2 regions of the Mesorhizobium sp. 2RAF21 genome follow, and region 1 is predicted to be linked to the other one. Evidence: predicted binding sites of a transcription regulator. Region 1 holds the regulator's gene; the other holds the start of a gene.
The links. The regulator PhoB, encoded in region 1, activates phosphate uptake and scavenging genes when phosphate is short. The targets are predictions, from matches to a motif close to TGTCATNNANCTGTCAT.
Positions count from the first base shown of each region.

Region 2: a site for PhoB is predicted at 13,681-13,697, ahead of phnC (phosphonate ABC transporter ATP-binding protein). Genes of this name have one in related genera too.

Region 1 is NZ_JBFRGM010000013.1:61,561-77,147, reverse strand. Features, by position in the region: gene pstA (phosphate ABC transporter permease PstA) at 1-740, shown strand, start outside; gene pstB (phosphate ABC transporter ATP-binding protein PstB) at 755-1,579, shown strand; gene phoU (phosphate signaling complex protein PhoU) at 1,618-2,325, shown strand; gene phoB (phosphate regulon transcriptional regulator PhoB) at 2,344-3,033, shown strand; gene AB4136_RS21610 (ROK family protein) at 3,036-4,286, opposite strand; gene xylF (D-xylose ABC transporter substrate-binding protein) at 4,629-5,669, shown strand; gene AB4136_RS21600 (sugar ABC transporter permease) at 5,806-7,122, shown strand; gene AB4136_RS21595 (ATP-binding cassette domain-containing protein) at 7,138-7,926, shown strand; gene AB4136_RS21590 (CHASE domain-containing protein) at 8,047-9,672, shown strand; gene AB4136_RS21585 (YMGG-like glycine zipper-containing protein) at 9,746-9,994, opposite strand; gene AB4136_RS21580 (sensor histidine kinase) at 10,438-11,484, opposite strand; gene AB4136_RS21575 (DUF1328 domain-containing protein) at 11,606-11,770, opposite strand; gene AB4136_RS21570 (response regulator) at 11,861-12,655, opposite strand; gene AB4136_RS21565 (NepR family anti-sigma factor) at 12,862-13,053, shown strand; gene AB4136_RS21560 (RNA polymerase sigma factor) at 13,057-13,608, shown strand; gene AB4136_RS21555 (DUF883 family protein) at 13,724-14,050, shown strand; gene AB4136_RS21550 (hypothetical protein) at 14,069-14,554, shown strand; gene AB4136_RS21545 (VOC family protein) at 14,704-15,587, shown strand, end outside.
Region 2 is NZ_JBFRGM010000027.1:57,170-72,756, reverse strand. Features, by position in the region: gene AB4136_RS29870 (cytochrome P450) at 1-1,236, shown strand, start outside; gene AB4136_RS29865 (heavy metal translocating P-type ATPase) at 1,460-4,513, shown strand; gene lspA (signal peptidase II) at 4,621-5,097, shown strand; gene AB4136_RS29855 (cation diffusion facilitator family transporter) at 5,308-5,943, shown strand; gene AB4136_RS29850 (NAD(+) synthase) at 6,113-8,203, shown strand; gene AB4136_RS29845 (hypothetical protein) at 8,432-8,599, opposite strand; gene AB4136_RS29840 (SCO family protein) at 8,691-9,335, opposite strand; gene AB4136_RS29835 (TlpA family protein disulfide reductase) at 9,332-9,862, opposite strand; gene AB4136_RS29830 (c-type cytochrome) at 9,874-10,332, opposite strand; gene AB4136_RS29825 (hypothetical protein) at 10,329-10,466, opposite strand; gene AB4136_RS29820 (DUF411 domain-containing protein) at 10,501-10,941, opposite strand; gene AB4136_RS29815 (multicopper oxidase family protein) at 10,969-12,447, opposite strand; gene AB4136_RS29810 (hypothetical protein) at 12,539-12,877, opposite strand; gene AB4136_RS29805 (hypothetical protein) at 13,206-13,415, shown strand; gene phnC (phosphonate ABC transporter ATP-binding protein) at 13,761-14,612, shown strand; gene phnD (phosphate/phosphite/phosphonate ABC transporter substrate-binding protein) at 14,609-15,469, shown strand; gene phnE (phosphonate ABC transporter, permease protein PhnE) at 15,477-15,587, shown strand, end outside.

The DNA of each region.
Region 1 (15,587 bases):
CAATGGCCGAGCATTTCAACACCGGTCTGTTTACCTTCGGCGCCTCCAGCCGTCCGGAAACGTCGGGTCTCGGTGTCGCGATCATCGGTTCGTTCTACATGATGGTGATCGTGTTGCTGCTTGCGCTGCCCATTGGCGTCGCCGCTTCGATCTACCTCGAAGAATTCGCCAAGAAGGGCCGTTTCACCGATCTGATCGAGGTGAACATCAATAATCTGGCCGCGGTGCCGTCGATCGTTTTCGGCCTTCTAGGCCTCGCTGTCTTCGTCAATTTCCTCGGCATGCCGCGTTCTGCCGCCTTCGTCGGTGGCCTGGTGCTGACGCTAATGACGTTGCCTACCATCATCATCGCCACGCGCGCTGCTCTCGCTGCCGTGCCGCCCTCAATCCGCTCGGCTGCTCTCGGTCTTGGCGCCTCGAAGATGCAGATGGTTTTCCAGCACGTCCTGCCTTTGGCTGCGCCGGGCATCCTCACCGGTACCATCATCGGCCTGGCACGCGCGCTGGGTGAGACGGCTCCGCTGCTGCTGATCGGCATGGTGGCTTTCGTGGCCGATTATCCGACGACGCCATTCGATCCGGCGACGGCGCTGCCGGTGCAGATCTATATGTGGGCCAATGAGGCCGAGCGCGCCTTCGTGGAACGCATGTCGGGCGCCATCATCATCCTTCTGGTCTTCTTGATGGCCATGAACATCACCGCGATCGTGCTCCGGCGTCGCTTCGAACGGCGCTGGTAGAAAGGGAGCCTGATATGAATATCATGACGGAAAAGACCCTCGAACAGGCAGTGAGCAGCCAGATGAGCGCCCAGACCAATGAGATGATCAAGATGCGTGGTGACAAGGTCACCGTGCACTATGGCGAGAAGCAAGCGCTGTTCGACGTCAATCTGGACATCCGCCAGAACCAGGTGACGGCGCTCATCGGCCCGTCCGGTTGCGGCAAGTCGACCTTCCTGCGCTGCCTCAACCGCATGAACGACACGATCGATTCCGCCAAGGTTGGCGGCAAGATCACGCTGGACCAGGAAGACATCTACGATCCCAAGATCGACGTAGTCGAACTTCGCGCCCGCGTCGGCATGGTGTTCCAGAAGCCCAATCCGTTCCCGAAGTCGATCTACGAGAATGTCGCCTATGGTCCGCGCATCCATGGGCTTGCCAAGAGCAAGGCCGACATGGATCGGATTGTTGAGTCCAGTCTGCAAAAGGCGGCGATCTGGAATGAGGTGAAGGACCGCCTGCACGAACCGGGTACGGGCCTTTCCGGCGGTCAGCAGCAGCGCCTGTGCATCGCGCGTGCAATTGCCGTGTCGCCGGAAGTCATTCTGATGGATGAGCCCTGCTCGGCTCTCGATCCGATCGCAACCGCCAAGGTCGAGGAATTGATCGACGAACTGCGGCAGAACTACACGATCGTCATCGTTACGCACTCGATGCAGCAGGCGGCACGCGTGTCGCAACGCACCGCCATGTTCCATCTCGGCTATCTGGTCGAGGAGGGGGCTACCGACAAGATGTTCACCAACCCTGACGACAAGCGCACGCAGGATTACATCACCGGCCGTTTCGGCTGAGCCGACGAGCGCGGCAGACGACAAGCGAGGACAGGATCATGGGTGAACATACCGTCGCGTCGTTCGATGAGGAACTCGGACAGATCAGCAAGCTTGTCCGCGATATGGGCGACCTTGCGGGATCGATGGTCGAGAGCTCGACCAAGGCGTTGCTGAAATCGGACAATGGATTGGCGCAGCGCGTCGTGTCCGACGATGCCATCATGGATGCGCGCCAACGCGAACTGGACAACCGTGCGATCACGCTGATCGCCAAGCGGCAGCCGATGGCGCAGGACCTTCGTGCCGTCATCGGCGCCATCCGCATGGCGGGCGATTTCGAACGCATCGGCGACCTTGCCAAGAACATCGCCAAGCGGGTTGGCGCGGTCGGGCAGAGCGGGACGCCGCGCGAATTTTCGCATTCCATCGATGCCATGGCGCAGCTCGTACTCGTCCAGGTCGACGGGGTGATCGAGAAATATGCGGCGGCTGATCCGCAGGGGCTTGCTCAGCTGAGGGCCGACGATGAACGGATCGACGTAAAATACACTTCCGTCTTCCGCGAATTGCTGACCTACATGATGGAAGATCCGCGCAACATCACGCCGTGTACGCATTTGCTGTTCTGCGCCAAGAATCTGGAACGCATCGGCGATCACGTCACCAATATCGCCGAAAATGCCTACTACGTGCTGACGGGCGAGCAGTTGCCGCCCAATCGGCCGAAGTTCGACGAGACGGCCGCAGCCGTCCCGGCCGCGTAGCAAAAGGACGACGGCAAGATGATCGCGCCGCGTGTCATGGTGGTGGAGGACGAGGAGCCGTTGGGCGTTCTCCTCCGCTACAATCTGGAATCCGAGGGCTACCAGGTCGAGGTGGTGGCGAGAGGCGACGAGGCGGAAATCCGGCTCCAAGAGAATGTTCCAGATCTTCTGGTGCTCGATTGGATGGTTCCGGCCGTATCCGGTATCGAATTGTGTCGTCGGCTCAGGATGCGCCCCGAAACCGAACGTCTGCCGATCATCATGCTGACGGCGCGAGGCGAGGAAAGCGACCGTGTGCGTGGGCTTTCCACGGGAGCGGACGATTATCTGGTCAAGCCGTTCTCGATGCCGGAGTTCATGGCGCGGGTGAAGGCGTTGCTGCGCCGGGCCAAGCCTGAGGTGCTATCCTCGGTGCTCAAGGTGGGCGACATCGTGCTCGACCGCGAGTCGCACCGGGTTTACCGCAAGAAGAGTGAAATCCGGCTCGGGCCGACGGAATTCCGCCTGCTGGAATTCATGATGCGCCATCCCGGTCGCGTTTTCTCGCGCAGCCAGTTGCTCGACAATGTGTGGGGCGAGACCATCTACATCGACGAACGCACGGTGGATGTGCATGTCGGGCGGCTGCGCAAGGCGGTCAACAACGGTCGCATGCCGGATGTCATCCGCACCATCCGCGGATCCGGTTACGCTATCCGCGAGGACTGAGCCTAGCCTTCGCCGCCTTGTGGCGGCGGGGGCATGGTTGCCATCGGACCGCCCAGTGCGAAGATTTCCTGGTCGATGAAGGTCAGTGCGCGCATGGCGCACCCTTCCCGGATCAGCATTTGCTCGTTCGGCTCCGTGTCGAAGGAAATCGAAGCGGAATGCTGGCCGCCGGCGGTCTGGGCAATCGCTTCCCGCAGTGCCGGCTCGATCAGGTCGAAGGCCGTCGCGCCGATACCGACGAACGTCACCGGGGCGGGGTCGATGACGGCAAACAGGGACCCCAGACCGTAGCCCAGCGCCTCACCGGCGCATCGATAGGCGTCGCGTTCGGGGCCTGCTGTCATGCGTGCCTTATCAGCTAGCGCCTGCATCTCGTTATCAGGGATGTCGGCAGCCGGTTCCGCGTTTTCGTCGATGCCATTGGCGCTTCGCCAGATCGCATAGTTACCGGCATAGGCCTCGACGCAGCCGTGCCGGCCGCAGCGGCACAGCGCGCCTTTCGGGCGATGGATCATGTGGCCGAACTCGCCGCCGGACGAATGTGTGCCGATGAACAATTCGCCGTTGAGCACGATACCCATGCCGATACCGTGCGAGAGCAGGACGGCGATGAAGTCGTCACGATAACGGTCGGTACCGCGCCAGCGCAACGCAACGGCCATCATGTTGCAGTCGTTCTCGACGATGACAGGAATGCCGAACGCCTCTTCGAGGATATCTGCGAACGGAATATTGCCGTGAGGCGTTATTGGCGTCCAAAGCATGGCACGCGCATGGGAATCGGCAGTGCCCTGGACAGCGAAGGCAATACGCAGCACGCGTCGCCCAATCGTGGTTTCGTCTTCGAGGCGCTGCCGCACGATCGTGACACATTCCTCGATCAGGGCTTCCCGCGGCAGGGTCAGGGTGTCCAGCCTGCGGGCATCCTGGGCCAAAACGCGCCCGGCATAGTCGGTGACCGTCGCGGTCAAGAGGTTGAGCGATAGGATCACCGTGATCACCGCCGCAGCGTCCGCGGCAAGTTCCAGCCCGACCTGCGGGCGGCCACGTTTCGCGGCGGTCGATTCACTGCGTCCTTCCATCAGGACGCCCTCGGCGATCAAGTCGGAAGAGATTGCGGAAATGGTCGAGTGGCTGAGACCGGTTATCGTGGTGATTTCGGTGCGTGAAGGCTGTTTGGAGCGGCGCACGGCGGAGATCACCATCGCGCGGTTCCTGCGGCGCAAGTCATCGTGCCGGATTCCGACGGTCATGTCCTTGCCGTTCCTTCCTCCGCCAGCCCTTCGTGAATTCGAGGCTGTTTGCGCACAAGTCCCGCAAGGCATCGGGAAGCGTGCATTCTGTCCATAGGTCGCAGCGCAGGCGAATGCAAAATCCGTTTCGATTTTGGTGTCCTGCCACCAACCTCCTCCACAGATAGTGGCAGAAGCCCGTTCCCGCGTCACTATTATTTCGAGGCACGAAATAAATAAAACTGGATTGTTGAAACCGGTTGACAGAAGAGCCTGCCGCTGCAATTATTTTTTCGAAGCTCGAAAAAAAGCTTCTCCAAGGGCAACGCATACCAGCGCGCCATTGGGCGCAGGGAGGAAACCATGAAAAAGTTCACAACCGCCATTCTGGCGGGTGTCGCCATGACGTTCGCGCTTACGGCCGTCGCCGAGGCGAAGGGCAAGGTTATCGGCGTGTCCTGGTCCAATTTCCAGGAAGAGCGCTGGAAGACCGACGAAGCGGCAATGAAGAAGGCGATCGAGGCAGCCGGCGACAAATATATCTCTGCCGATGCGCAATCGAACCCTGGCAAGCAGCTCACCGACGTGGAAAGCCTGATCGGCCAGGGTGCCAACGCCCTTATCATCCTGGCGCAGGACGCATCCGCTATTGGCCCGGCGGTGCAGAAGGCGGTCGACGAGGGAATTCCCGTCGTTGGATACGACCGATTGATCGAAAATAAGGACGCCTTCTACCTGACCTTCGACAACAAGGAAGTTGGGCGCTTGCAGGCCAAGGCGGTGTTCGCCGTCAAGCCGGAAGGCCATTACGTCTTCATCAAGGGCTCCAGTGCCGACCCGAACGCCGACTTCCTGTTCGCGGGTTCGATGGAAGTGCTGAAGGCTGCGATCGATGCCGGCAAGATCAAGAACGTTGGCGAAGCCTATACGGACGGTTGGCTGCCCGCCAATGCGCAGAAGAACATGGAGCAGTTTCTGACCGCCAACGACAACAAGGTCGATGCCGTCGTGGCCGCCAATGACGGCACTGCCGGCGGTGCCGTTGCCGCGCTTGCCGCTCAGGGCCTCGCCGGCTCGGTGCCGGTTTCCGGCCAGGATGGCGACCACGCCGCCTTGAACCGCATCGCGCTTGGCACGCAGACCGTTTCCGTGTGGAAGGACGCTCGCGAACTCGGCAAGAACGCCGCCGAGATCGCCTCGCAACTCGCCGACGGCAAGAAGATGGGCGACATCGCCGGAGCCAAGGACTTCACGACCCCGGCGGGCAATACCGTCAAGTCGCTGTTCCTGACGCCGGTGGCCATCACCAAGGACAATCTCAACGTCGTCATTGACGCCGGCTGGGTTTCCAAGGACGTTGTCTGCCAGGGCGCCAAGGCAGGCTCGGTGAAGGCCTGTAACTGAAGCTGAGCTTCGCTTGGGTTGAAACCGCGGCTCTCGAGCCGCGGTTTTCTCAAAAACTCCGTTTCAAAGCCGAGAAGACCGGTTTCGCGACTTGACGCTCCATCGCCGCCGCTCGGCGCATGGATGGGAGGATATCATGACCGATACGACCTCGAATGCGCCGGTCGATCGCGCCCGTGCAGCCGAATTGACGGCCGTTGGGCGTTTTCTCAAGGCAACCGAACTCGACACTCGCATGCTTGGCATGGTGGCGGCGCTGCTTGTCATCTGGGTCGGGCTACACCTTCTGTCGGGCGGTCTGTTCCTCACGCCGCGTAATCTGTGGAACCTCTCGGTACAGACGTCGTCGGTCGCCATCATGGCGACCGGCATGGTGTTGGTTATCGTCATGCGCAACATCGATCTGTCGGTGGGCTCTGTCGAAGGCGTGGTCGGCATGATCATGGGCGTTGCCCAGGCCGAATTCCTGATCAGGGTCATGGGCATGCAGCTTGGCAATCCGTGGCTGTGGGTCGTTGCGCTGGCCATAGGCGTCGTCCTTGGCCTCGTTATCGGTGCCCTGCAAGGCTTCATCATAGCCTATCTGGAAGTGCCTGCTTTCATCGTCACCTTGGGCGGGCTGTTGATTTGGCGGGGTGCTGCCTGGTGGATCACCAGCGGTCGCACCGTTGCGCCGCTCGACGCGACCTTTCAATTGATGGGCGGTGGCCCGGCCGGTTCGATCGGCGCGACGTGGAGCTGGATACTCGGCCTTGTGGCCTGTGCGGGCGTGATCGCCATGCTTCTCAACGGCCGTGTGCAACGCCAGCGCTTCAAGTTTCCTTTGCGGCCTGTCTGGGCCGAGATTTTCCTGGGCGTGATGACCTGCGTTGCCATTCTTGGCGCGGTCAAGGTCGCCAATTCTTACCCCTGGCCTGCCGGCGTTGTCAGCAAATACGCTGCGGCCAATAACATTCCGATACCCGAAGGCGGCCTGTTCATCGCGCATGGCATCGCCATTCCCGTGCTGATGGCGGTGGCTGTCGGGCTCATCATGACCTTCGTCACCAACCGTACCCGGTTTGGTCGCTACGTCTTTGCCATCGGCGGCAATCCGGAGGCAGCCAATCTTGCCGGCATCAACACCCGCTGGGTTACGATGAAGGTATTCATGATCATGGGTGTGCTGGCGGCAATCGCCGCGGCGATCTCGTCGGCCAGGCTTAATGCGGCGACCAATTCGCTTGGCACGCTGGACGAACTGCTGGTTATCGCGGCCGCCGTGATCGGTGGCACCTCGCTGGCTGGCGGCTCGGGCACCGTGGTCGGCGCGATGCTGGGTGCGTTGCTGATGCAGTCGTTGCAGTCCGGCATGGTGCTTTTGGGTTTGGATACGCCGCTTCAGAATATCGTGGTCGGCCTCGTGCTGGTCGTCGCCGTTTGGCTCGACACCATGTATCGCAAGCGCGTCTAGGAAGGAGGCAGGATCATGGAACAGACCAGCACCCCTCTCGTCGAGATGAAGGACATCTCGATCGCCTTCGGTGGCATCCGCGCCGTGGATGGCGCTTCCTGCGACCTCTATCCGGGCGAGGTGGTGGCGCTTCTCGGCCACAATGGCGCCGGCAAGTCGACCTTCATCAAAATCCTGTCCGGCGCCTACAAGCGCGACGCGGGCCAGATTTTCATCAATGGGGAGGAGGCGACGATCTCCAATCCACGCGATGCCAAGAAATATGGGATCGAGACGATCTACCAGACGCTGGCTTTGGCCGACAATGTGGATGCAGCAGCCAACCTGTTCCTGGGCCGCGAGGTGATGACCAAATACGGCACGCTTGACGACGTCGCCATGGAGGCGGAAGCGCGCAAGGTGATGGGGCGCCTCAATCCGCGCTTCCAGCGCTTCAAGGAACCGGTCGTCAAGCTGTCGGGAGGCCAGCGCCAGTCGGTGGCAATCGCGCGCGCCATCCTGTTCAACGCGCGCATCCTGATCATGGACGAACCGACCGCGGCGCTCGGTCCGCAGGAGACGGCGCAAGTCGGCGAACTGGTGAAGCAGTTGAAGGCCGACGGGCTTGGCATCTTTTTGATCAGCCATGACATCCAGGACGTGTTCGAGCTCGCCGATCGTGTCTGCGTGATGAAGAATGGCCAGGTTGTGGGGACGGCACGGACAAAGGATGTCACCAAGGACGAGGTGCTCGGCATGATCATCCTTGGCAAATGTCCGCCCGGTGCCATTCCAGGCCCAGGTGCAATCAGGGAAGCTGCCTGACGCGCTCAGCCGCGTTTACCAATCACGTGATCGATACCAGGCTAAGAAAGCATACCGCTTTCGGACGAGGCCTTCGTGGGCTAAAAGATTCGCGGGGGCTTTTGCGGGCTAGCTGCGGAATTGAGAAAATTTTTCCCGACGATAGCATTCGTTGCCGTCGCCCTGGCCAGCCTTGTTCTGGCTGGCTTTGCCTATTTTGCGGCACGCGAGGCGGCACGGATAAAATTCGAGGCAGCGGCGGACGATGCGGTCGGACGCATCGAAAGCCGGCTTGACCTGCACACATCGTTGTTGCGGGCGACCGAGGCGTTTTTCAGTGCTCGCACCGGTGGCGTCTCGCGCGCGGAATTCGACAAATTCTATCAGACACTCGATGTCGACGGAAATTTCGCGGGCCTGCTCAGCCTTGGCTACCTCAAGTTGATTAGACCAGGCGGCGAAGCTGCCGCCAGGGACGAAATCCGAAGCAATTACGGTATCGACCCGGCCTTCCCGTTGGCCGACGGGCTGGAATGGCACGCGCCGATCACGTTGATTGAGCCCCACGATGGGGAAAGCCAGCGCTATCTCGGCTACGACGTGGCCATTGACTCGGTGTCGCGCGCCGCGATGGAACAGGCGATGGCGGATGGTGCCCTTCATGCAAGTGGCCGGCGCATGCTGGACCCGCTCCCCGATGCGAAGGGCGAGGCGAAGTCGGCCGTTCCGGGTTTCGTGATCTTTGCGCGCTTGGGAGTGGGCGGCGTGCCTGCCGGCCAAGATGCGGTCGCGAAAACGAAGGGGTTTCTCTACGCGGCCTTCCGTGCGCGCGATCTGTTTGAGGTGGCGCTCGGCAAAGCGCCGCAGCTGCCGGTCAATCTCGAGGTCTACGACCAGTCCATCGATCTGGGCAATCTGCTGTACCGCTCGGAAATTTCGCCCGTACACGGTTACGGTCTCAAGACGATGCGCATGATCGAGGTGGCCGGCCGGCCATGGGCCGTCGTGCTGCGGCCGACTGCCGCCTTCACCGAGCCATCCTCGCCTTTCGTGCCAGTGGTGCTCGGGCTGTTCGGCTTGCTGCTTGCGGGCACCATCGCAATGATCGCCCGCTACCAGGAACGTGCCTTCGACGCGGCCACACGGCTGCATGAGACCACCGAGAAGAGCCTGATGGAGAAGGATCTGATGCTGCAGGAGATGCGGCACCGGATCAAGAACTCCATCGCCCGGGTGCTGGCTATCGCCCGTCAGACGGCGGCGCATTCCGCCGATCTGAAGGAGTTTTCGAGTTCGTTTTCCGCCAGGCTGCAATCGATGGCTGCCTCGCAGGATATGTTGACGCGCTCGCGCCGCCAGCAGGCCGATCTGGGCGATCTGCTGCGCATCGAGCTCGGTCAGGTTTTCGGCAAGGATCTGCCGGACGGGCTGCTTTCAGGCCCGCAAGTGTTGCTCGATGAGACGACGACCCAGGCGCTCGGCCTGACCTTTCACGAGCTTGCTACCAATGCCCTGAAATATGGGGAGGCCGGCAGCTCGGTCGGCGCGCTTAGGGTCGATTGGTCCGTGGACGGGCAAGGGCGCGAGAGAATGCTGGCGCTCAACTGGATCGAGGCTGGCAAGCTCAATCTGGAGGCACCGGCCAAGACGGGCTTCGGCACCAAGCTGATCGACATGAACATCACCCGCGAGTTGCGGGGCACGATCGAGCGCGAGTTTCGCGAAGACGGGTTACAGGTGAAAATCCGGATTCCGCACTCGAACTGAGGTTGCGAGCGGACAGGTGTCAAAAACAAAAGAGGCCGGCAAGCCGGCCTCTTTCGATTTCGTGCCGTGCAGATCAGTTGCAGCGGCGGGTGTAAATGCGCCCGGTGTCCGGATTGCGGTACTGGCAATAACCATTGCGCAGGTTGCGAACCAGCAGACCCGAGCCGGCGCCGACAGCAGCGCCAATAGCCGCGCCCTTCCAGCCACCCACCGCGCCGCCGATCAGCGCGCCGGCGGCGGTACCCACCGACACGTCCTGCTCGGTCGTGGTACATGCGCTAAGCGCGAGCACGCCCGCCAGAGCCAAAATAGTCTTACGCATCAATTTACTCCTCTCGCTTGAAGTCCTCGCGTCGCCGCGTGTTATCCACTTCCAAGCGGTTGTTTAGCATGGGTATATGGATATTGTCTGCCCCCCTCGATTGCCCCGCCTTTTGGCAGGTTTTTTCGAGGCGGCTGGCGAACTGATCCGCTCTACGGCATCAGGATATCAACTGGCAATCAGTATGGCGAGCGGGACCAGAAGGATCGCCCCGCAAGCAACCAACGCAACCGCAAGTCGGTGCCGATGGATTGGTTTCCTCTCCGCCGAACTCGGCTGATCTTCGAAATTGCCCAGCGAAAGGCGAGCTGCGCGCTCCAAGCCCTGCATGTCGGCGGTCACGGCACCAATTCCCCCATGTTGCGCGTCTGCCCGGATCCCAAGGACGCCGGCAAAGTATCGAAAATCATGGTGAATATGACGTTAACCACGATCGTGCGCGTTCAATCCGCGGCGAAATTGCCCGCCGGGACGACGAGTTGATATTCGATACGGTCGTCGGAAATTTCGAAGGTGGCCATGCCATCGAGGGCGCTGGGCACCACGCGTTCCAGCGCCACCGAGCCGAAGCGCTTCTGATCGAGCGGTTTCTTGCAGACGGGGTACCGTTCGCTCCAATGCAACCACAGCCCTGGTGCGCCTTCGCCCGGTTCCACCAAGCCAGCTTTCACTTCAACAGTGCCATAGGCTTGCGACAGGGCACCGTAGCTCATCGAATTGACCGTCAATTCGTGCACGGCAAGGCCGATGTGAAGAGCAGCGTTGGGATTGAGGAAAGGATCGACGCCATCGAAATTCAGGCCGCGTGCCGGATCGGCGCCATAACGCTCCATCTGGCCCTCGATCAACTCGCGCAACCGCGCACCGCGCCAGTTGGATGACGTCACCAGATCCTGCGAAGAGGCAAGCGACTGCAGCCTTCCGCGGAAGCGGGTCAGGAAGTCGCCGATATCGACCGAGTAGCGGCCGGTCTGGCTGGCGATGCTTTGAATTATGGCGAGCAGGTTCTTGGAGCGATGACTGACCTCACGCAGCAACGTCTTCAACGTCTGTTCGCGGCGTTTCTGCTCGGTGATTTCCACCCAAGTCGAGACAACGCCCTGGATGGTGCCGTTCTCGTCCCGGTCTGCGTCGATCCAGATGTCGAACCAGCGGACGCCCTCCTCATGTGGAAGGCCGACCTCGATGCGCTGCGATTCTCCGGTTCCGAGTACGTGCCGCTGCGCGGCTTCGATCCGCTCGGCCTGGGCGGGTGGAAGGCCGCCGCCCTTCTTCTTCGGCGCCAGCGGCGCCAGGATGTTTCGGGTCCAGATCTTGTTCAGGGTTCGATCGTGGTACGCCACATAGATGCCGGTATGCCGGACCGCCAGACCGAAGGCTCGCCGGATCTGTGCATCGCAGCCAGGCGGCAGGTCGTCCTGACCGACATCCGACACAACGGCCAGATCCGGAACCGTGGTCTTCAGCTTTTCCTTGGCGGACAGGCTCATCTGGCGCCCTGTCTTTCCGCTGAAGCGTCGACACCGAGACGCCAGCCCGACCAGCGGGTCATTCCATCGAAAACCGCTTTATGGCGACTTCCAAATTCGGCAGGCTGTGTGCCGCGGGGTGTCATGCTCGTTTGAAGATGCCGGCGAGCAGAGAAATGACGAGGAAAGCCAGGAAGATGAAGAACAAGATCTTGGCCAGACCCGCCGACGCCCCGGCTATGCCGCCGAAACCAAGTGCGCCGGCTACGATCGCAACGACCAAGAACACCAGCGCCCAGTATAGCATAAACCGACTCCTTCGATTGATACGGCAGAACGTGCTGCCGCCATTGTTTGTTCCGCTCCTGCGCGAAAAACACGATCCGAGCCGCCTTCGTCAAGCCGCAGCTCTGGCCTGACGGTCGAAGAACAGCGCCTGGCTGATCAAAGCCTTGACCATGTCGGGGTTGAAGGGCTTGGTGACGAGGAAAGTGGGCTCAGGCCGCTCTCCGGTCAGCAACCGTTCGGGGAAGGCGGTGATGAAGATCACCGGCACGGACGTCGTCCGCAGGATTTCGTTGACCGCGTCGATACCCGAACTGCCGTCGGCGAGCTGGATGTCGGCAAGCACCATTTTCGGGTGCGTTTTGGCAAACAGCGCCACAGCCTCGGAATGCGTGCGGGCAATGCCGACCACCCGGTGACCGAGGCTTTCGACCATCTCCTCGATATCCATGGCGATCAGGGGTTCATCCTCGATGATCAGCACGTCGGTGGCCACCTGGCGGGAAATCTCGCTGCTGGCCTCGGTCAGAAGATCGGCGAACCGGCTCTCGCTGACGCCGAGGATTTCAGCGCCCTCGGCCTCGCTGAAGCCTTCGACGGCGATCAGCAAGAAGGCTTGGCGTGGCAGCGGCGCAAGCGCCTCCAGATTGGCGGCGGCATGCTGTTCCCAACTGGTGGTCGCGTCGCCTTGAGGGACGCGGATAACCACAGAGGTGAACAGCTTCGCGAAAATCCTGTAGAGCGCTATGCGATCCGAAGAAGCCTCGGGGAAGATGGAGGTATCGGCGATGATGGCTTCCAGCATTGCCGCTACCATGGCGTCACCGCTTTCCTGGGAGCCGGAGACGGCCCGCGCGAACCTGCGCAGGTAAGGCAGGTGCGGGGCGATGGCGGCTGATAAACCCATGACGTATGGCTCCCTCGGATGGCGTATCGATAAAGTACAGGTTAGAAGAACATATAACTTGGCCAACGAACGTCGTTGCAATGAAAAAGTTCCACTGCGGTGGAACCATTGTCATGGGGGAGACGTTACGGGCCAGCTAGACGACAGGGAGGATGTCGTCGACTGGACTAGGCCGGAAACAGCCCGGGGGACTGGATAAAAGGCGAATGAAGGACACTAAAAAGACTGGCGTCCCTGAACGCCAGGTCGGCATTGTCGACCCGCTTGGCGCCAATTCGGAAATCGGCCGCAAACTCAAGCAATATTACGACGAACTCGTTTCGGACGAAGTGCCGGATCGCTTCGCCCAATTGCTCGCGCAGTTGGATCAAGTCGAACCAGGGCGCAAGAAGGACTGACGAATGTCCGCATCCGAGGGTTTCCGGACCGATCTGCTCGGCGCCATTCCGAGCCTGCGCGCCTTTGCCGTATCGCTGACCCAGAATGCCGACCGGGCCGACGATCTGGTACAGGAGACGCTGGTCAAGGCCTGGGACAAGCAGGACAGTTTTCAACTAGGCACCAATCTGAAAGCCTGGCTATTCACGATCCTGCGCAACGAATTTTATTCGCAGATGCGCAAGCGTGGCCGGGAAGTGCAAGACAGCGACGGCATTATGACCGCGCGGCTTGCCGTTCATCCTGCCCAGCACGGACAACTCGACCTCAAGGATTTTCGCACCGCGCTGGAGCAGTTGCCGGAGGATCAGCGCGAAGCGATCATTCTGATCGGCGCGTCTGGCTTTTCCTATGAAGAGGCGGCCGAAATCTGCGGTTGCGCCGTCGGAACCATCAAGAGCCGGGTCAGCCGTGCCCGGGTGCGGCTGCAGGAAATTCTGAAGATTTCCGGCGAAGACGATTTCGGGCCGGATGCGATTTCCGCCCAGGTTACGGGATCGACCTCGGCAGCTTGAAGGCGTTGCCTATTTGCCGCTGGACGAAAACAGCGAAAATCCCTTCAATGGAACCCATCTCTCGCCCAAGGGTTGAGTAAAGGCCAGGCGGTGTGGCGACCATGAGGAGTGCAGTATGGCCAAGCCCGTGAACAAGACTGCCGAGACACCCAAATCCACGACCGAACTCGAAGCCGATATCCGTCGACTGCAAGCCGATATCGAAAAGCTGACCAGGCAATTGGCAGAGGTAGGCGAGCAGCACATCGGCGCGGCGAAGCGCGCCGCCGCCGAAGGTGTCGAGCAGTTGCGCCAGAAGGGTGAAGCCGCGATGGAGAGTTTGAGCGGCAACGCGCGCGATATCGAAGCGCAGGTGATTGCCAGTGTTCGCGAGAAGCCCATGACGGCGCTCGCTGTCGCGGCCGGCATTGGCTTCCTGTTCGCGCTGCTGTCGCGGCGCTGAGCGGTAGGGTCGTGCCGCGTGGGATCTCTCACCTCGCTTCTGGCTGGCCTCGTTACCGGTGAGGCCAGCGCCATAGCCAAGCAGGTCCGGGGCGCAGCGATCGCCTATGGGGTGGCGCTTGTCGCGGCGCTGTTCGGTTTCTGCTTTCTTCTGGCCGCCGCCTATCTTTGGGCCGCCGAACGGTTCGGAGCCATCGAGGCGTCTTTGGGCTTCGGTGGCGGTTTTCTTGCCGTTGCGGGTCTGACCGTCATCTCATACCGACTGATCGTCAAGAGCCGTTCTCGTCGACGGGCGGAGAAGCGCCGGACGGATCTCGCGGCGCTAGGCATTGCCGCCGGCATCGCTGCTCTCCCAGGGCTGCTCCGAAGCCGGGAAGGCACGGGTGCCTTGCTTGGGCCGCTCGCCGCTCTTTTTGCCTATGCGCTCTATCGGGAGAATTTTCCGGGCGATGCCGAAAAAAATGGTGACCAGGAGCCATCGAGTGACGCGGACCGTCGCGGATAACGTCGTGCGCTCTTGGTGAACAGAGGCATTCTCATCGTTCTCATTTAGAGCACAGTCTATCCTGTCTCCACTGTCTTTGCCGCCATGGGTCATATGCTCATATTGGCGAGGACAGCGGCTGGGGCCGCAGCGGAGAGAAAGGCAAGACCATGCTCACCCAGATCAAGGGCCTGCATCACGTCACCTCAATGGCGGCGGATGCGCGCCAGAACAACGATTTCTTCACCCACAAGCTTGGCCTGCGCAGGGTCAAACAGACCGTAAACTTCGACGCGCCCGATGTTTATCATCTCTACTACGCCGACGAATTCGGTACGCCGGGTTCCGTAATGACCTATTTCCCGTTCCCGAACATCGGTTCCGGCAGGCACGGCGTTGGCGAAGTCGGCACCACGGCTTTCTCGGTGCCGGAGGGCACGCTTCCCTTCTGGGAAAAGCACTTTTCGGAACAGGGCGTGACCGTGGAAGGACACGAGGAAAAATTTGGCGAGAAACGGCTCAAATTCTCCGGTCCCGACGGCGATGGGTTTGCGCTGGTCGAGGACAAGGCCGACAACCGTGCACCTTGGCTGAAGGGCGGCGTCCCTGCCGACGAGGCTATCCGCGGTTTCCATTCGGTGTCGCTGCGTCTGAAGGACGGCGGTGCGACTGAAGAACTCCTGAAGTTCATGGGCTACCAGGAAGTGGACCGCTCCGGCAATATCAGCCGGATGGCGGTAAAGAATGGCAATGGTGCGGATGTCGTCGACATCGAGTCCTTGCCCAGTGCTTCCTTTGCGGGTCTGGGCGCGGGTTCCGTGCACCACGTCGCCTTCGCGGTCGAGAACCGTGCCAAACAGCTGGAAGTGCGCAAGGCGCTGATGGACACCGGTTATCAGGTGACGCCGGTGATCGATCGCGACTATTTCTGGGCGATCTACTTCCGCACGCCGGGCGGCGTGTTGTTCGAGGTGGCGACCAACGAGCCGGGCTTCGACCGGGATGAGGATACGGCCCATCTTGGCGAAGCGCTGAAACTGCCGACGCAGCACCA
Region 2 (15,587 bases), on a different contig from region 1:
CCACGAGACCGGAGCTTCGACAGCACCTTCGCGCTGATCAGAGAGCCTTACAGATTTATCTCAAGACGTTGTCAGAACAATGGGTTCGACCTGTTCGAGACACGGCTGTTGCTCCAGAAGGCCATCTGTATCACGGGGCCGGATGCGGCGCGCCTGTTCTACGACCCCAGCCGCTTCGTGCGCCGCGGCGCGATGCTCAAGTCGATCCAGAAGACGTTGCTCGGCGAAGGCGGCGTGCAGGGTCTCGACGATGCCGCACACCGCCACCGCAAGCAGATGTTCATGTCGCTGATGACGCCAGAGCGGATCGAGGAATTGGTTCGGCACACATCGGGAGAGTGGCAAAGCTCTTTTCAAAAATGGGCCTCGATGCACGAGATCGTGCTTTACGACGAGCTTCACGCGCTTCTTACACGCGCCGCTTGCGCCTGGGCCGGCGTTCCGCTGGCTGAGTCGGAGGTCAGCACGCGAACTCGCGAGATTGCTGCGCTGTTCGACCATGCGGGATCGATCGGGTTCAGACATTTGTGGTCGCGGTGGGCACGGAAACGGACCGACCGTTGGATGGAGAATATCGTTGAGAATATCCGTAGCGGCCATGTCCGTCCGCGCGAAGACTCGGCCGCCCACGTCATAGCGTGGCATCGCGACTTGGAGGGCGAATTGCTCGCTCCGCACGTAGCAGCTGTCGAACTGATCAATGTCGTAAGACCGACCGTCGCTGTATCGGTCTACATCATTTTCGTTGCACATGCTCTCCAGGCACACCCCGATCTACGAGAGAAGCTTGCGACTGAGGACGAGGATTTCGCTGAGGCCTTCGTCCAGGAGGTTCGCAGGTACTATCCCTTTTTCCCGGCCGTCGCTGCGCGGGTGTCGCAGGCATTCGAGTGGAACGGATACCGATTTCCACAAGGCCGGCGTGTGATCCTGGACCTCTTTGGGACCAACCATGATCGGCGGACATGGGAAAGACCGGAGGAATTCGAGCCCCAGCGCTTCGGTCGATGGGACGGAAGCCCGTTCAACTTCATTCCGCAAGGCGGCGGCGATCACCAGGCCGGCCATCGGTGCCCCGGCGAATGGATCGCGCTTGCGCTCATGAAGCAGGCTGCGGATTTCCTTTCCCGGCGCATGCGCTACGACGTTCCCAAACAGGATCTGCGGCTCGACTGGTCGCGGCTGCCCCCAGTGCCGCCAAGCCGGTTTGTGATCAGCAACGTCAGGGGACATTAGCGGCGAGAAAACGAGGTTATGGAGGCACCAGAGCTGGTCACTGGTGCGTCGTAGATAAGCCTCCGGCGGGAAGATCACCGACCATTTTTCGTGAGCGCCCGTCGACTTAGGCCCCGATGTAAGATTTGCTCTTGATTCTGTAGTGACTACAGCATGTATGTCTCCCCGGGAAGGTCGCAATTGCGCCGGGCCAGCCCCCTGCGCCTATGACGAGGAGACTAGAATGAGAGCGGAAGCGGCAACCACGAGTGCCCCCATCTCGATGCGCTTCAAGGTCGACGGTCTTGATTGCCAGAACGAAGTCCGCACGCTTCGTGCGGCAGTCGGTCCGCTTGTGGGCGGTGACGACAAGCTGTCCTTCGACACCAAGACCGGTGTCATGGAGGTGCTATCGGCTAACGCTTTGGTCGTCGATGACATTCGGCGCACGGTCGCGACGACCGGCATGCAAGCCCATCTCCTGGAAAATTCCCCGCAGCAGTCGGCACTGCTGTTCCGAGTCGAAGGTCTCGATTGCAAGAACGAAGTCGCAGCGCTCAAGAGCGAGGTCGGCCCGTTGGTCGGCGGCGAGGACTGGCTGACCTTCGACACCGCGAAGGGGCTGATGACCGTTGCGCCCCAACAGGTGGCAACGGCTGATGACATTATCGACCGCGTTGTTCCGACTGGAATGCGCGCTTCACTGGTCGCGGACGGCACGTCGGAGACATTGCTCTACCGGGTCCACGGTCTCGACTGCAAGAACGAGGTCGCGGCTCTGACGCGGGAATTGAGCACGTTGGTCGGCAAGGACAAGCTCGCCTTCGACACCGCGCGCGGTATGATGACGGTTGCTCCTCAAAACCGGTCAGGAGCCGGCGTGATCGAGGAAGCCGTTGCTCGTACCGGCATGCGCGCCGAGCGGTGGTCGCCCCCGGAAGGAGTATCGAGCGCGGCAGAGCCCACAGCGTCGGACGGAGCCGCGTGCGGCTGCGGCGCGGAGGCGCGGGAGGCCCTCAGCCCATCGATCCCGACCCACATGCCCGGTCAAATCGTGTTTCGCATTCACGGCATGGACTGCGCCGACGAGATTGCGGCATTGAAGCGCGAGGTCGGCCCGCTGGTCGGGGAAGACAAGCTCGCCTTCGATCTTCTCAATGGCCGCATGTCGATCGACGCGATGTCGGATGCTACGCTCGAGGCCCGTATCGAGAAAGCGGTGGCTCGTGCCGGTATGCGAGCGGAGTCGTGGAGCGAAGGCAGCGACAGCGCCGCAGCACAGGACGAAGAGCGCCGCAAACGGGTGCAATCGTGGCTGACAATAGCGAGCGGCGCTTTCGCGGCGCTGGGCTTTGCGGTGCACGCCTGGCTTGCCGGCGGTGTTCTTACAGCCTTCGAGGCAGGTGAACACGGCTTGGGCTCGACGCCTTTGCCGAGTATGATCCTCTACACGCTCGCAGTGCTGTGCGCGGTCCGTTATGTCGCCCCCAAGGCCTGGCTCGCTGCCAAGCGGCTGCGACCCGATATGAACTTGCTGATGACGGTTGCGGTTGCGGGCGCGATAGGCATCGGCGCCTGGTTCGAGGCTGCTACTGTTTCGTTCTTTTTCGCGCTGGCGCTCGCGCTCGAGACATGGAGTCTGGGTCGCGCGCGGCGAGCAGTCGCGGCTCTCATGGAACTCGCGCCGCCGACGGCTCGCGTCAGGTTCAAAGACGGCTCGGAGCGCGATGTTCCGGCAGCTGAGGTGCGGGTCGGCTCGCACATCATCATACGGCCGGGAGACAAGATCCCGCTCGACGGCAAGGTTGCCGCCGGCGAGAGCGAGATCAACCAAGCGCCGATCACGGGTGAAAGCGTCCCGGTGTTCAAGGAGGCGGGCGACGAGGTTTTCGCCGGCACTATCAATGGCGAGGGAGCGCTTGACGTCCTCACCACAAAGGCGGCGAGTGACACCACGCTTGCCCAGATCATCCGCATGGTCGGTTCGGCGCAGAGCCGGCGTGCCCCCAGTGAGCAGTGGGTGGAGAAGTTTGCGCGCATCTACACGCCCGTCGTGATGATCCTTGCCGTTGCGATCTTTTTGGTTCCGCCCTTGCTCTTAGGCGGTGCCTGGGACGTCTGGTTCTACCGGGCGCTTGTGCTCCTCGTTATCGCCTGTCCTTGCGCGCTCGTGATCTCGACGCCGGTAACGATTGTGGCGGCCCTCGCCGGAGCGGCGAAACAGGGTGTGCTGGTGAAGGGTGGCATTCACCTCGAAACACCAGCTCGCCTCAGCGCGATTGCCATGGACAAGACGGGCACGCTCACCGAAGGGCGGCCGCAGGTCGTCGAGGTCGTCGCGCTCGGCGGTCGCAGCGAAGCCGAGATTCTGCGTTCCGCAGCGGCCCTGGAGGCGCGCAGCGAGCATCCGATTGCTCGCGCGATCCTGGCAAAAGCGGCCGAGCTGAAGATCGTCGCAGAACCTGCCGAGGCGGTCCAGGCCATCACCGGCCGCGGTGTCATCGGCCGCTTCGCCGGCCGCGAAATGTGGCTCGGTTCGCGTCGCTACGTCGAGGAGCGTGGCGTCAACCCCGACGGCGTGTTGGAGCGGGCCGATGCGCTTTCGAGCGCGGGTCGCACGATGGTGGCGGTGGGCGACGATCAAGAAGTCTGGGGGCTTGTCGCCGTTGCCGATGCTGTCAGGCCTGAAGCCACGGAGATCGTTGCGGCGCTCCATCGTGCCGGCATCAAACACGTTGTGATGCTCACGGGCGACAATCGGGCGACCGCCGAGGCGATTGCGAAGCAGACCGGTATCGATGAGGTCCGGGCGGAACTATTGCCCGGCGACAAGGTCTCGGCCGTTGAAGATCTGGTGCGGCTCTACGGGTCGGTTGCCATGGTTGGTGACGGGGTCAATGATGCTCCCGCGATGGGGAGGGCCACTCTCGGCATCGCCATGGGTGCAATGGGCACAGACGCCGCCATCGAAACCGCCGACGTGGCGCTTATGTCGGACGATCTGTCGAGGCTTCCGTGGTTGGTCCGCCATTCGCGCGCGACGATGGCGGTGATCAGGCAAAATGTCGCCTTCTCGATTGCCGTAAAACTCCTGTTCACGGCGCTTACGGTTTTGGGCCTGGCGTCTCTCTGGGGCGCCATCGCAGCGGATGTCGGCGCGTCGTTGTTGGTCGTTCTCAACGGGCTTCGCCTGCTCAACCGTGGTCAGAACATCGAACACGGGGGGCCGTCTGGCGGCGTCGGAGTGCGGGCCCGCCGGCATCACGCACCCGTGACAGCCGAGACGGCCCCAGCATAGTCCAATTTTCAACCCGCTGGACCTCATGCAGCGCGGAGGTCATGTCCAGGAGAATTTCGTTGGCGTATTTGGCTTTAACTCGACGAGGCGCGCTCGCTGGAAGCGCTTTGGCCGCTGCACTCGCCACTGATTTCGTCACGAAATGGCTGATTCTCAACATCGTGATGGTGCCGCCGCGCACGATCGAGGTCGCGCCATTCTTCAACCTGACGCTTGGGTTCAATACGGGCGTCAGCTTCGGGATGTTTCAAGAGATATTCCTCGATCGCCCGTTGTTGCTCGCCGGAATTAGTATAGCGATCTCAGCCGGGTTTCTCGTATGGGCCATGAGATCGCCAAGGCCGTCGGACACGATCGGTCTTGGCTTGATTGCCGGCGGCGCCATGGGCAACGTGTTGGACCGGATGCGCCAAGGCGCGGTGACCGATTTCCTCGATTTTCACCTGGGCGGCTGGCATTTCCCGGCCTTCAATATGGCGGACACAGTGATAACGATTGGCGCGCTCCTGCTAATCGCAGGATCCCTTTGGTCGCCGGGCTCGACGGCTCCCGCTGAAAAGCGGCCGAGCCGCGCAGCGCAGTAAGGCTGGCATTCCTCAATGGTGTCTGCGCTCAGGTCTGGTGATGGAAAGTCGCGCCGTTTCCTGTCGTCGGACCAGCACTCTTCGGTCGCTAGCAGCACGGTTGGTGCGCTGCTCACTTGGCCTGAAGCATAGCCTGGGCTTTCGTGGCCCGTTGTCTCGAAGTCGTCGCAGCCATCGCAATGAGTTATTAGTGAATACGGGAAACCGCATATGAACGCGAAATCACACCAGGAAGAAGACGAAATCCAGCTGGATGCAAGTAACGCTGCCGAACGCAAGACCTTGCTTTGGGTGCTTGGTATTAACTTCCTCCAAGTAATTCTCGCGGGACTCGTTGGGGTCATCGCAGATTCTACAGGTCTCCTGGGTGCCGCCCTCGACAACTTGGGAGATAGCTTTGTCTATGCAATCAGCATCTATGCCGTTGGTAAGACGATTGTGGCCAAAGCGCGTGTCGCACGCCTGTCCGGCGTCCTTCTGACCATTTTGGGCCTGGCTCTACTCGTGGAAGTCGTCCGACGCTTTTTCGTGGGCGCCGAGCCGATCGGCTTGGCCATGATTGCTACGGCCATTGCAAACGCGGCAACAAATTTGCTTTGCCTGCGGCTGCTGCGGGCGCATCGGCAGGATGGCGTGCACATGAAGGCGTCCTGGATATTCACGACCAATGATATGCTGGCCAATGCCGGCATCGCTGTATCGGGCGCCGCGGTCATGCTCCTGGAATCTCCGCTTCCCGATCTGATCATCGGGCTGGCGGTCGGCGGAATCGTCCTCAAGGGCGGCTGGGACATACTGAGAGAGGCTCGCGAGGCCACATTGAAGAGTTCAGTCGAAGAGGATTGACGGTAACATCTTTGCAGCTGCCGTGCGTTCTCCAGTCCGGGGCCAAACTGCCGCCGAGCCGCGATCGCTGCCTGCGCACCTGATCTGCTGGAAGCCCTCGATGGTTGTTGCATCCGGCTCAGTCTATTATCCGTGATGCAGATGGCGACCTTCGGAAGGCGAACAGCACATGGCTGAGCAACAAGTCAGCTTCTTCTCCCCATATCGACATGACTTTGTGCGTCTTGCGGCGTGCGTGCCACGCATCGATGTCGCTAATCCCAGCTTCAATCTCGATCGCACACGTGAACTTTTACAAGAAGGACATCGAGAACGCATCTCGCTTATGCTCTTCCCCGAACTCGGTCTCTCGGCTTATGCAATCGATGATCTTCTGCAGCAGGACGCACTGCTTGACTCCGTGGAAGCAGCAATCGCACGCCTCGTCCAGGAGAGCGCTGATCTCTTCCCCGCCTTTGTCATTGGCGCACCGCTCCGAGCAGACGGCCGCCTCTACAACACGGGGGTCGTCATCCACCGCGGGCGAATCCTGGGTGTCGTTCCCAAGGCCTATCTGCCCAACTACCGGGAATTCTACGAGCGTCGGCATTTCAGCCCTGGCGTCAATGTTCGCGGCAGGAACATCTCTCTTGCAGGTGCAGAGGTTCCCTTCGGGGTCGATCTGCTTTTTCGTTCCGCCGGCACGTGCCTCTTCACCTTCCATGTCGAGATTTGCGAAGACATGTGGGTACCTTACCCGCCAAGCACCGCAGCCGCACTTGCGGGTGCCGAAGTGCTGCTCAATCTGTCCGCCAGCAACGTCACGATCGGCAAGGCCGACGATCGCCGCACACTCTGCGGGTCGCAATCGATGCGTTGCATCGCGGCTTACGCCTATTCGGCAGCCGGGCCTGGCGAATCCACGACCGATCTCGCTTGGGACGGACATGCATCAATTTTTGAGAACGGGCTGAAGCTCGCCGAAACCGAACGGTTTTCTTTAGGCTCGACAATGGCGGTGAGCGACGTCGATTTGGGAAGACTTCGGCAGGAGCGCATGCGTCGTGTGACATTCGGCGATTGCGGGCGCGCCTGGGGGATTGAGCCGGCCGATTTCCGCACGGTCTCCTTTACCCTCGACGCGCCGAGAGAGCCTTTGCCCCTGAAGCGCAGGATCGAGCGCTTTCCTTACGTTCCGTCCGATCCTGCAAAACTGACAGAACATTGCTACGAAGCTTACAACATTCAGGTCCAGGGCCTTGCGAAGCGCCTTGAGGCAACGAAGATAAGCAAGGTCGTGATCGGCGTTTCCGGTGGGCTCGATTCTACACAGGCTCTGCTCGTCTGCAGCCAAGTGATGGACCGCCTCGACCTGCCACGTTCGAACGTCCTGGCGTTCACCATGCCTGGATTTGCAACCGGCGAGACCTCCAAGTCGAATGCGTGGGCATTGATGCGCGCGGTTGGCGCCACCGCGAAGGAGATAGACATCCGTCCTGCGGCGCGGCAGCTCCTGGCCGACCTCGGGCATCCCTTCGCGAGCGGGCAGCCGGTGCACGACGTGACATTCGAGAACGTGCAGGCTGGGCTTCGGACGGACTACCTTTTCCGGCTGGCCAATCATAACAATGCCTTGGTCGTCGGCACGGGCGATCTGTCAGAAATCGGCCTCGGCTGGTCAACCTATGGCGTCGGCGATCACATGTCGCACTATAACGTCAACGCCTCCGTTCCGAAGACTCTAATTCAACACCTGATCCGGTTTGTGGCGGCTTCGGACGACACCGACAAGGCGACGGCCGAACTCCTGCTGGCAATTCTCGCCGCGGAGATCTCGCCGGAGTTGGTTCCAGCAAAAGAAGGCGCAGGTGCGCAATCGACCGAGGCAGCTATCGGACCCTACGCCCTGCAGGATTTCAACCTGTACTATGTCACGCGCTACGGACTCCGGCCCTCGAAGATCGCCTATCTTGCACTGCAGGCTTGGGAAACCGTGGAGCGCGGCGCCTGGCCCGCGAATATGCGGGCACGCGACAGGCGAGCCTACGATCTTTCCACGATCAAGCATTGGCTCCGCCTGTTCCTCTTCCGGTTCTTCACCATCAGCCAGTTCAAGCGCTCGGCAATGCCGAACGGCCCCAAGATTTCATCGGGCGGTTCGCTCTCGCCTAGGGGAGATTGGCGCGCGCCATCCGATTCAACCGCGAGCGTGTGGCTAGATGAGTTGGAAAGTGGCGTACCGGACGATGCGGCACCTAACGCGGGCGGCGATACCGAGTAGGTGGTTAGTGGCTGCGGCTTCATCGCACCCCCGCAAGGGACGCAAGCGGTGTGAATTCAGGCACTTCACGATTTCCTTATGAGGAGGGTGTTATGATGGCGGACAAATGCGCCGAACGCCGACCGGTGCCAGACGGAATCTAAGATTGTGGCTCCGAGGACTCGCTTGCAGGATTGGCGCAGAATATGCGGTAGCAGAATATGCGGTACATGACGCCGATGAATCCCGCTATGCGCTTGTCGGCCAGGCGGTGGTAGACCGCCTTCGATTCCTTGCGCCCCTCGATGAAGCCTGCCTCACGCAGATCTGCTGGGAGAGGCCTGGCTGACGGATCTGGAGCGTGTCTTCGAGATCACGCACGGAACGCTCGCCGTCGACAAGGGCGCAGACGATCATCAGGCGATTGGAGTTCCCGGTCTTCTTCTCCCGGAGTGCATCGACATGACGAAAGGTGTTTCGGCGGCAATCCTGGATCAAAAATAAATGGTCATGGCTGATTCACGCTGTTCGTCAGGCCGTTGACATACATGACCAGGTTTAATGGATCGAACCTGAGGCCATGAAACTTGGCCGCGAAGCGCCCGCCACGGTCGATCACATGGGTGACCACGCCGTGCATCTGCTGGCCGCCTTCGAGCGGATCGAAACGGACGTTGTATTCCTCCGACAGCTTGCGCGTAGCGTCCTCCGCCTGTCCCTCGCGGGTGGTCAGGAACGTCCAGTTGCTCGGGTCCAGCCCGTGCGCCTCGCCGTATGCTTTCATCACCTCGGGCGTGTCTGCCGCCGGATCGGTCGTCACCGTCAGGAACTGCACCAGGTCCTTCATGGGCGTTTCACCGACCATGGCCTGGACTCGGGCGATCAGGTCGGAGTGCAGCGGACATACGTCCGTGCAGCTCGCGAAGACGAAGTTGAGCACGACGACCTTATTCGAGAAATCCGAGAGGCGAACTGGGTTGCCTTCGGCGTCGGCCAGTTCGAATCCCGGCGCTGCGGGAGCGTCGATCGCCTGAAAATACTTCTCCTCGCTGCCCATTAGCCTGTCGAGATCGGCGCCCGGGTGATGGGCATGCGCGGGATGCGCGAGGATCGGCGTCGCAGCCAGGGCGGCGAGAAACGCTCTTCTATTCATTTCCGTTCTCCAGTTTGGTCGAGTTCGCGTTCGATGATCCCTTCGAGGAAGGCGACCATCTCGGGAGTATCCCATTCGGCGGGCCCGGCGAGCCGCGCGAGCTCATTTCCCTGCGGACCGATCAGAAGCGTGGCCGGCAGGCCGAAAAGCCCCAGCGAACGGATCGCCGCCCCGTCCTGGTCGATGAAGACGGCGAGCTTGACCCCGATCTCGTCGAAGAACATCCGGACCGCGCTGGCTCCCGCTCGGTCCACCGAAAGGGCTACGACGGCGAACTCCTCGCCGCCGAGTTGCTGCTGCAGGCGGTCGAGCGTCGGCATCTCGGCCCGGCATGGCGCGCACCACGTCGCCCATACGTTTAGCAGCACGACCTTGCCGCGCCAGTCATCAAGGGATCGCGGCTCTCCCGACTCCTCGGCGAAGACGAGATCGGCCAAGGGCTGCGGCTCCTGATGCAACGACATGGCAGTCGGTGCTTGGGCATCCGCGCTGCTCGCGGCCGCGATGACGGCAATTGCAAGCGCCATCAGGATTGCTCTCACTGCGCCTTCTCCTTTTCCCGGCGGCTCATCTGCGCCTGGTACGCGCGCTCCCGCTCCGGCCATGTGCTCTTGATGAAGGCGAGAACGGCGCGGATCTCGCCGTCGCCCAGCACGTTCCCTAATCCCGGCATGTCACTTTCGTAGCCGTTGCCCACCACGGCGGCAGGGCCTTCCTTGGTGATCCGGAACAGCACCCCGTCTGGGTGGTGCCATGTGTGCCCCGAAGCATCGTGCGGCGGGGCGGGCATGCGTCCTGACGGCAGCGGCCTCTTCCAGTCGGGCTGGCCTTCGAGGTTGGCTCCGTGGCAGGAGGCGCAGTTCGCGGCATAGAGTTGCCGCCCCTGTGCGATCGCCGCCGCATCGCTGGGATTGGCCCCGAAATGCCAGAGCAAGGCGATGGCGGCCAACGCCGAGAGCCCCGCCACGATGCCGAGGGCAACAGCCTTCCTGCTCATTTACGGCCGCTGAAGAACAGGTACTTCACCAAGGCCGCGGCTGCGAGGACAAGCACGACGGCGAGCAGGAGCCAGACCAGTGCCATGCCCGCCATCATGCCGCCCATGCCGTCCATCATTCCACCGTCCATCATTGGCGGCTCCTTCCGTTTTTGGGTTCCGGCGGCACTATTCCCGCGCATAGACCCCGCCCACGGTGCCGGACTTGGTGATCTCCAGCATCTCGAATGGCGCTTCCTTGGTGCCGCTCATCCCCGGCGAGCCCATGGGCATGCCGGGCAGCGTCACGCCCTTGATGTCGGGCCGTTCGGTCAGGAGCTTCTCGACCGTGCTCACGGGGACGTGGCCGCTGACGACGTAGCCGTCCACGAACGACAGGTGGCAGCCCTGGAACTCGTCAGAAATGCCAGCCTCGCGGCTCATCTCCGCCAGGTCGTGCGTCGCCTTGACCGTGACGTCGAAGCCGTTCTCCCGCAGGTAGTCGGCATAGCCTTCGCAGCAGCTGCACTGCGGGTTCTTGTATAGGGTAAGGTCCTTCTCGCCTGCGAGCGCCGGGACGGCAGCCCAGACGAACGAAACGAGGGCGACGGTGTTCATAATGGTACGCATTTCGGTTCTCCTTTTGAAGGGGGGTTGTCAGGCGACGCGGAAGACGCCCATCATCCCGGCGGCCTGGTGTTCGAGGATGTGGCAGTGGAGCATCCAGTCGCCGGGGTTGTCGGCGACGAAGGCGATCTCGACCCGCTCGCGCGGAGACATGAGCACCGTGTCCTGCCATTCGCGGAGGCGCGTCGGCTTGCCGTTCCGGGAAATCACCCGGAACGAATGGCCGTGCAGGTGGATCGGATGGTGCCAGGCCGTCGCGTTGGTCATCGCGATGACATGGCTCTTGTCCCGCGCCAGCGTCAGCATCGGGTCCATGATGTGACCCTCGGCAGCAACCCCGTTGATGAACCAGATGCCGCCGGAATGCATCATGTTCATCATGTCGCCCATCATGCCGCCCATCGCGCCGGCGGAATCCTCGCCCGTGTCGCCCATGCTGCCGCCCATCTCCTGCATGACCATGGCTCCCATCATGCCGCCGTTGAAGGTGACCTCGTGGCGGATGGCCGATGCGAGGTCCGGTTCTGGCAGCGGGTTCGGCGGCAGGAGGGCGGGCCAGTCGAGGGCCGTCTGCCTGAGCGGCTGATCGCCATAGGCGAGATCGACCAGGCGGTATTCGAGGTCCTTGTAGAAGCGATCGATCACGGAAACCCGGCTTCCGGCTTCAGCCGTCATGTCGAAAATGATGTCGGCGCGCATGGCGGGTCCGAGCACGACGAGCCCGCCCTCCGGCGCATGCGGCTCGACGGGCTGCCCGTCCAATGCGATCACGGTGGGTTCGTGATCTCCGAAGTCGAGGCCGAAGATGCGGGCGTTGGCGGCGTTGATCAGGCGCAGGCGGACTCGTTCGCCCTTCCTGACAGGGACGACATCCGGCACCCGGCCGTTGATCGTGACCGTGTTGCCGACGCGGCCATTGTGCATCATGTCGTGGCGGTTGCCGAAGTCCTCCCGCATCTCAGCGGTCTTGGTCAGCCGCCAGTCAGACAGCACCCAGGTTACGTCGCGGTCGACCCGGACCGGATTGGCTTCTTCCACGATCAGCGGCCCGTAGAGGCCTCGGCCGACCTGCTCGAAGCTGCGATGGTGGGGGTGGTACCAGAAGGTGCCCGCATCGACCGCCTCGAACTCGTAGGTGAAGGTGTCGCCGGGCGCGATCGGCACCTGCGTGAGATGCGGCACGCCGTCCATGCCGTTCGGCACGCGCACGCCGTGCCAATGCACGGTCGTCTCTTCGTCCAGCGCGTTCTCGACCGCGATCCGCAGGCGTTCTCCCTGGCGGACGCGGATCTCCGGGCCGGGCAGCTTGCCGTCGTAGCACCATATGGCGGTCTCGCCGTGCGGGTCAGGCGCGATCTGAGCGCGGCCCGGTCCAGCGCGGAGCCGGAATTCCCGAATGCCTGCGGCGCGGGCATGCGATTGCGGCGGAAACATCGCACCCGTCGAGACCGCGGCGGCGGATGCGAGGAAGGCTCGACGCGTCAGCGTCGGCACGCGGAAATCGGACATGGATCAACCATCCTGGAACAGCCTCATATGACGCGCGGACGAAGCCAGCGGGTCGACGGGTCGGCCGCGAGCGGATGCCGCTGCGGCCGCGTCAGCTCAGGAAGGTGGTTCGGGGAGGGTAGGGGTCCGGGGGACCCGTGCGGTCGTCCGACGGTTCCGCGGGCGGCGAAGAAACGATGGCCGCGACATGCGGAAGCTCGGTCACGGCAGGTGGGCAGATCGCAGTCAGCGTGGTCACGCAGAATTGGTCGCACGCCGACGCCAGGCCGTCATCGCGGGGACAGTCCTGGCAATCGGCCATGCCGCCATCGTCCATGGCCGCCATCGACATCTTCAGGGACATGTCGGTCGAAGCCGCCGCGTGCGCCGCCGTGCCCGCGGCGAAGGCCGCGAGGAAGACGACTGCGAGGATGCGGACGAGGTTGCTCATTGACCGGACAGTAGTCCTGCCTCTGCAACGTGTCCAGATTCGGATGGTCGCAGATGATGGGAGCGGCCAGGAAACGAGATTAATGATCGACGCACTGGCGGTGCGGCAGTCCGGACTGATAGACGGAACTGCGCGCTTTGCCCGATCTCATTCTAGGGGAATGTCGGCCGGCAGTCAGCCTTCGCGTGAATGGAAGCAGGCTTGGCGATCACGTCTGGTGAGAGCAAGCTAGCCGTGAGAGGGTCTTCCAAAATCCTCCAGACGACTTCGGTGGCGGGGGTGTCGAACATCGGCCATGGCTGAGCAAAATACGGTCGGGCTGCCATGAGTGGATTTTTTGCAGCGCTGCCTTGGCCTTCCGCTGCTGAAGAAGGAGGGGCAGGCGCATGCCGAAAAAGATCTGACCGTGAGGGTGATACATACCGGTCAGTTTTGTGGCCGTGCGCCACGGCTCAACAATCTTGTCCAATTCGAGTTTAATAATCGTGTCGGTGAGGATCAGCGTATCTGTGCCGCGTTATTGGCCCCTGAACATTAAAGGGGCACAGATATACGGTAGAAAGTTCAGATCACGAACAGCGACGGGCTTCCGCGCCACAGTCGAAGGTCGTAGAAGGGTGGAACTTTGCCGTTCGTCTCGCCCATCGGAACGAGACGCCATTCACAACACAAGCACCTAGGTTTGAACGCGGAAATGAGACATTTGCGGATGTAACAACCTTGCCGCAATGCAGCATCGTCCGCCTTGCACGCGGCGAAGGGTCACTTCACTGACGGATAGAGTCACAAAACCTTCGCGACCTTGACATCGAAGTGTCATCCACGAGCCCTACTGTATTGCGAAACGCAATCTCTGCGTCATTCACATTACAGATGGTGATCCATGAAGCCCAGCGATGCCGAGACCGACCGCAAATACGTGTTGCGGCTCAGAAATGTCGGTGTGACCTATTCAGGCGGAGTGGTGGCGCTCAGATCGACCACCCTCGATTTCTTCCAGCGCGAGTTCTCCGTTTTACTCGGCCTGTCGGGTGCGGGGAAATCGACACTTTTGCGCTCCCTGAACCTCCTTGTTAAACCTACCTCCGGCGAGATTGTCTCATCGGATTTCGGTGTCCTTGGCCCGACCGGCGCACTCCGCCAGCACCGGCGCCGAACGGCACTCATTTTCCAGCACCATCAGCTGATCGAGCGACATACGGCCCTCGCCAACGTCCTCACCGGCCGACTCGGCTATCACAATACCTTGCGCAGTTTCTTCCCGCTGCCCCGCGCGGACCTGGAACTGGCTCTCCACTGCCTCGAGCGCGTCGGTCTGGCCGACAAATCCATGACGCGTGTCGATCAGCTCTCTGGCGGCCAGAAGCAGCGTGTCGGGATTGCCCGCGCGCTGGCGCAGCAGCCCAACATCATTCTGGCCGACGAGCCTGTCGCCAGCCTCGATCCCGCCACCTCGGAGAAGATCCTCGAACTGCTTCGCCAGGTGTGCAAAGAAGACGGCATCACCGCCATCGTGTCGCTGCACCAGCTGGAATACGCGCAGCGCTTTGCAGACCGGATCATTGGCCTTGCCGGTGCACATGTTGTGTTTGACGGCGCTCCTGATGAGCTCAATGACGACAATTTCGCCGCGATATACGCCGGGCACCGCCGTGAGCCAATCGCACCCAGCCGGACGAGTAACCCCGCCTACGCCCAGCCACCGTTTACGCCTGAGATGGAGATGTCCCTATGAACCGCCTGCTGAAATTTGCCATTGCTGCCGCCCTTGCCATGGGGCTGGCAGCGCCAGCCCACGCCGCCAATCCGAATCCAGAGACTTTAAAGGTCGCACTGTTACCGGATGAGAATGCGTCCGAGTTGATCAAGCGCAATCAACCGCTCAAGGACTACCTCGAGAAGGAACTGGGCAAGAAGGTCGATCTGGTTGTGACAACAGACTACTCGTCGATGATCGAGGCAATGCGTTTCGGCCGGATCGACATAGCCTATTTCGGTCCGCTCTCGTACGTGCTTGCCAAGGGCAAAGCCGATATCGAGCCGTTTGCGGCAATGGTCAGCGACGGCAAGCCGACTTACCGCTCTGTCGTCATTGCCAACGCGAATGCCAATGTGAATTCGCTCAGCGACATCAAGGGCAAGAAGGTCGCTTTCGGCGATCGCGCTTCCACCTCCAGCCATCTGATTCCGAAGACGTTGATGGCGGAAGCCGGTGTCGTGAATGATCGCGATTACCAGCAGCACTTCGTCGGCAGCCACGATGCGGTTGCGGTGAATGTCGCCAACGGCAATGCGGAAGTCGGGGGCCTTTCCGAGGTGATCTGGAAAACTCTTCTTGAGAGAAAGCTCGTCGACGCAGGCAAGGTCAAGGTCATCGCCTACAGCAAGGAATATCCCCAATACCCGTGGACGATGCGCTCCGACCTGAAGCCGGAGCTGAAGGACAAGATCCGCACCACTTTCGTGAACCTGAAGGACCCCGCAGTTCTGAAGAACTTCAAGGCGGACGGTTTCGCCCCGATCACGGACAATGATTACGACGTGATCCGCGATATGGGAAAGTTGCTTGGAATCGACTTCGGAGCGATGTGAGGACGTGATGACGACGCTCGGCGCAACCACAATCAACACAACAAACCATTATCTCGATCAGTACAGTCGGGCGTGGATCCGGCAGTCTGCCCAGGTTGCTGCGGTACTCGCTATTGTG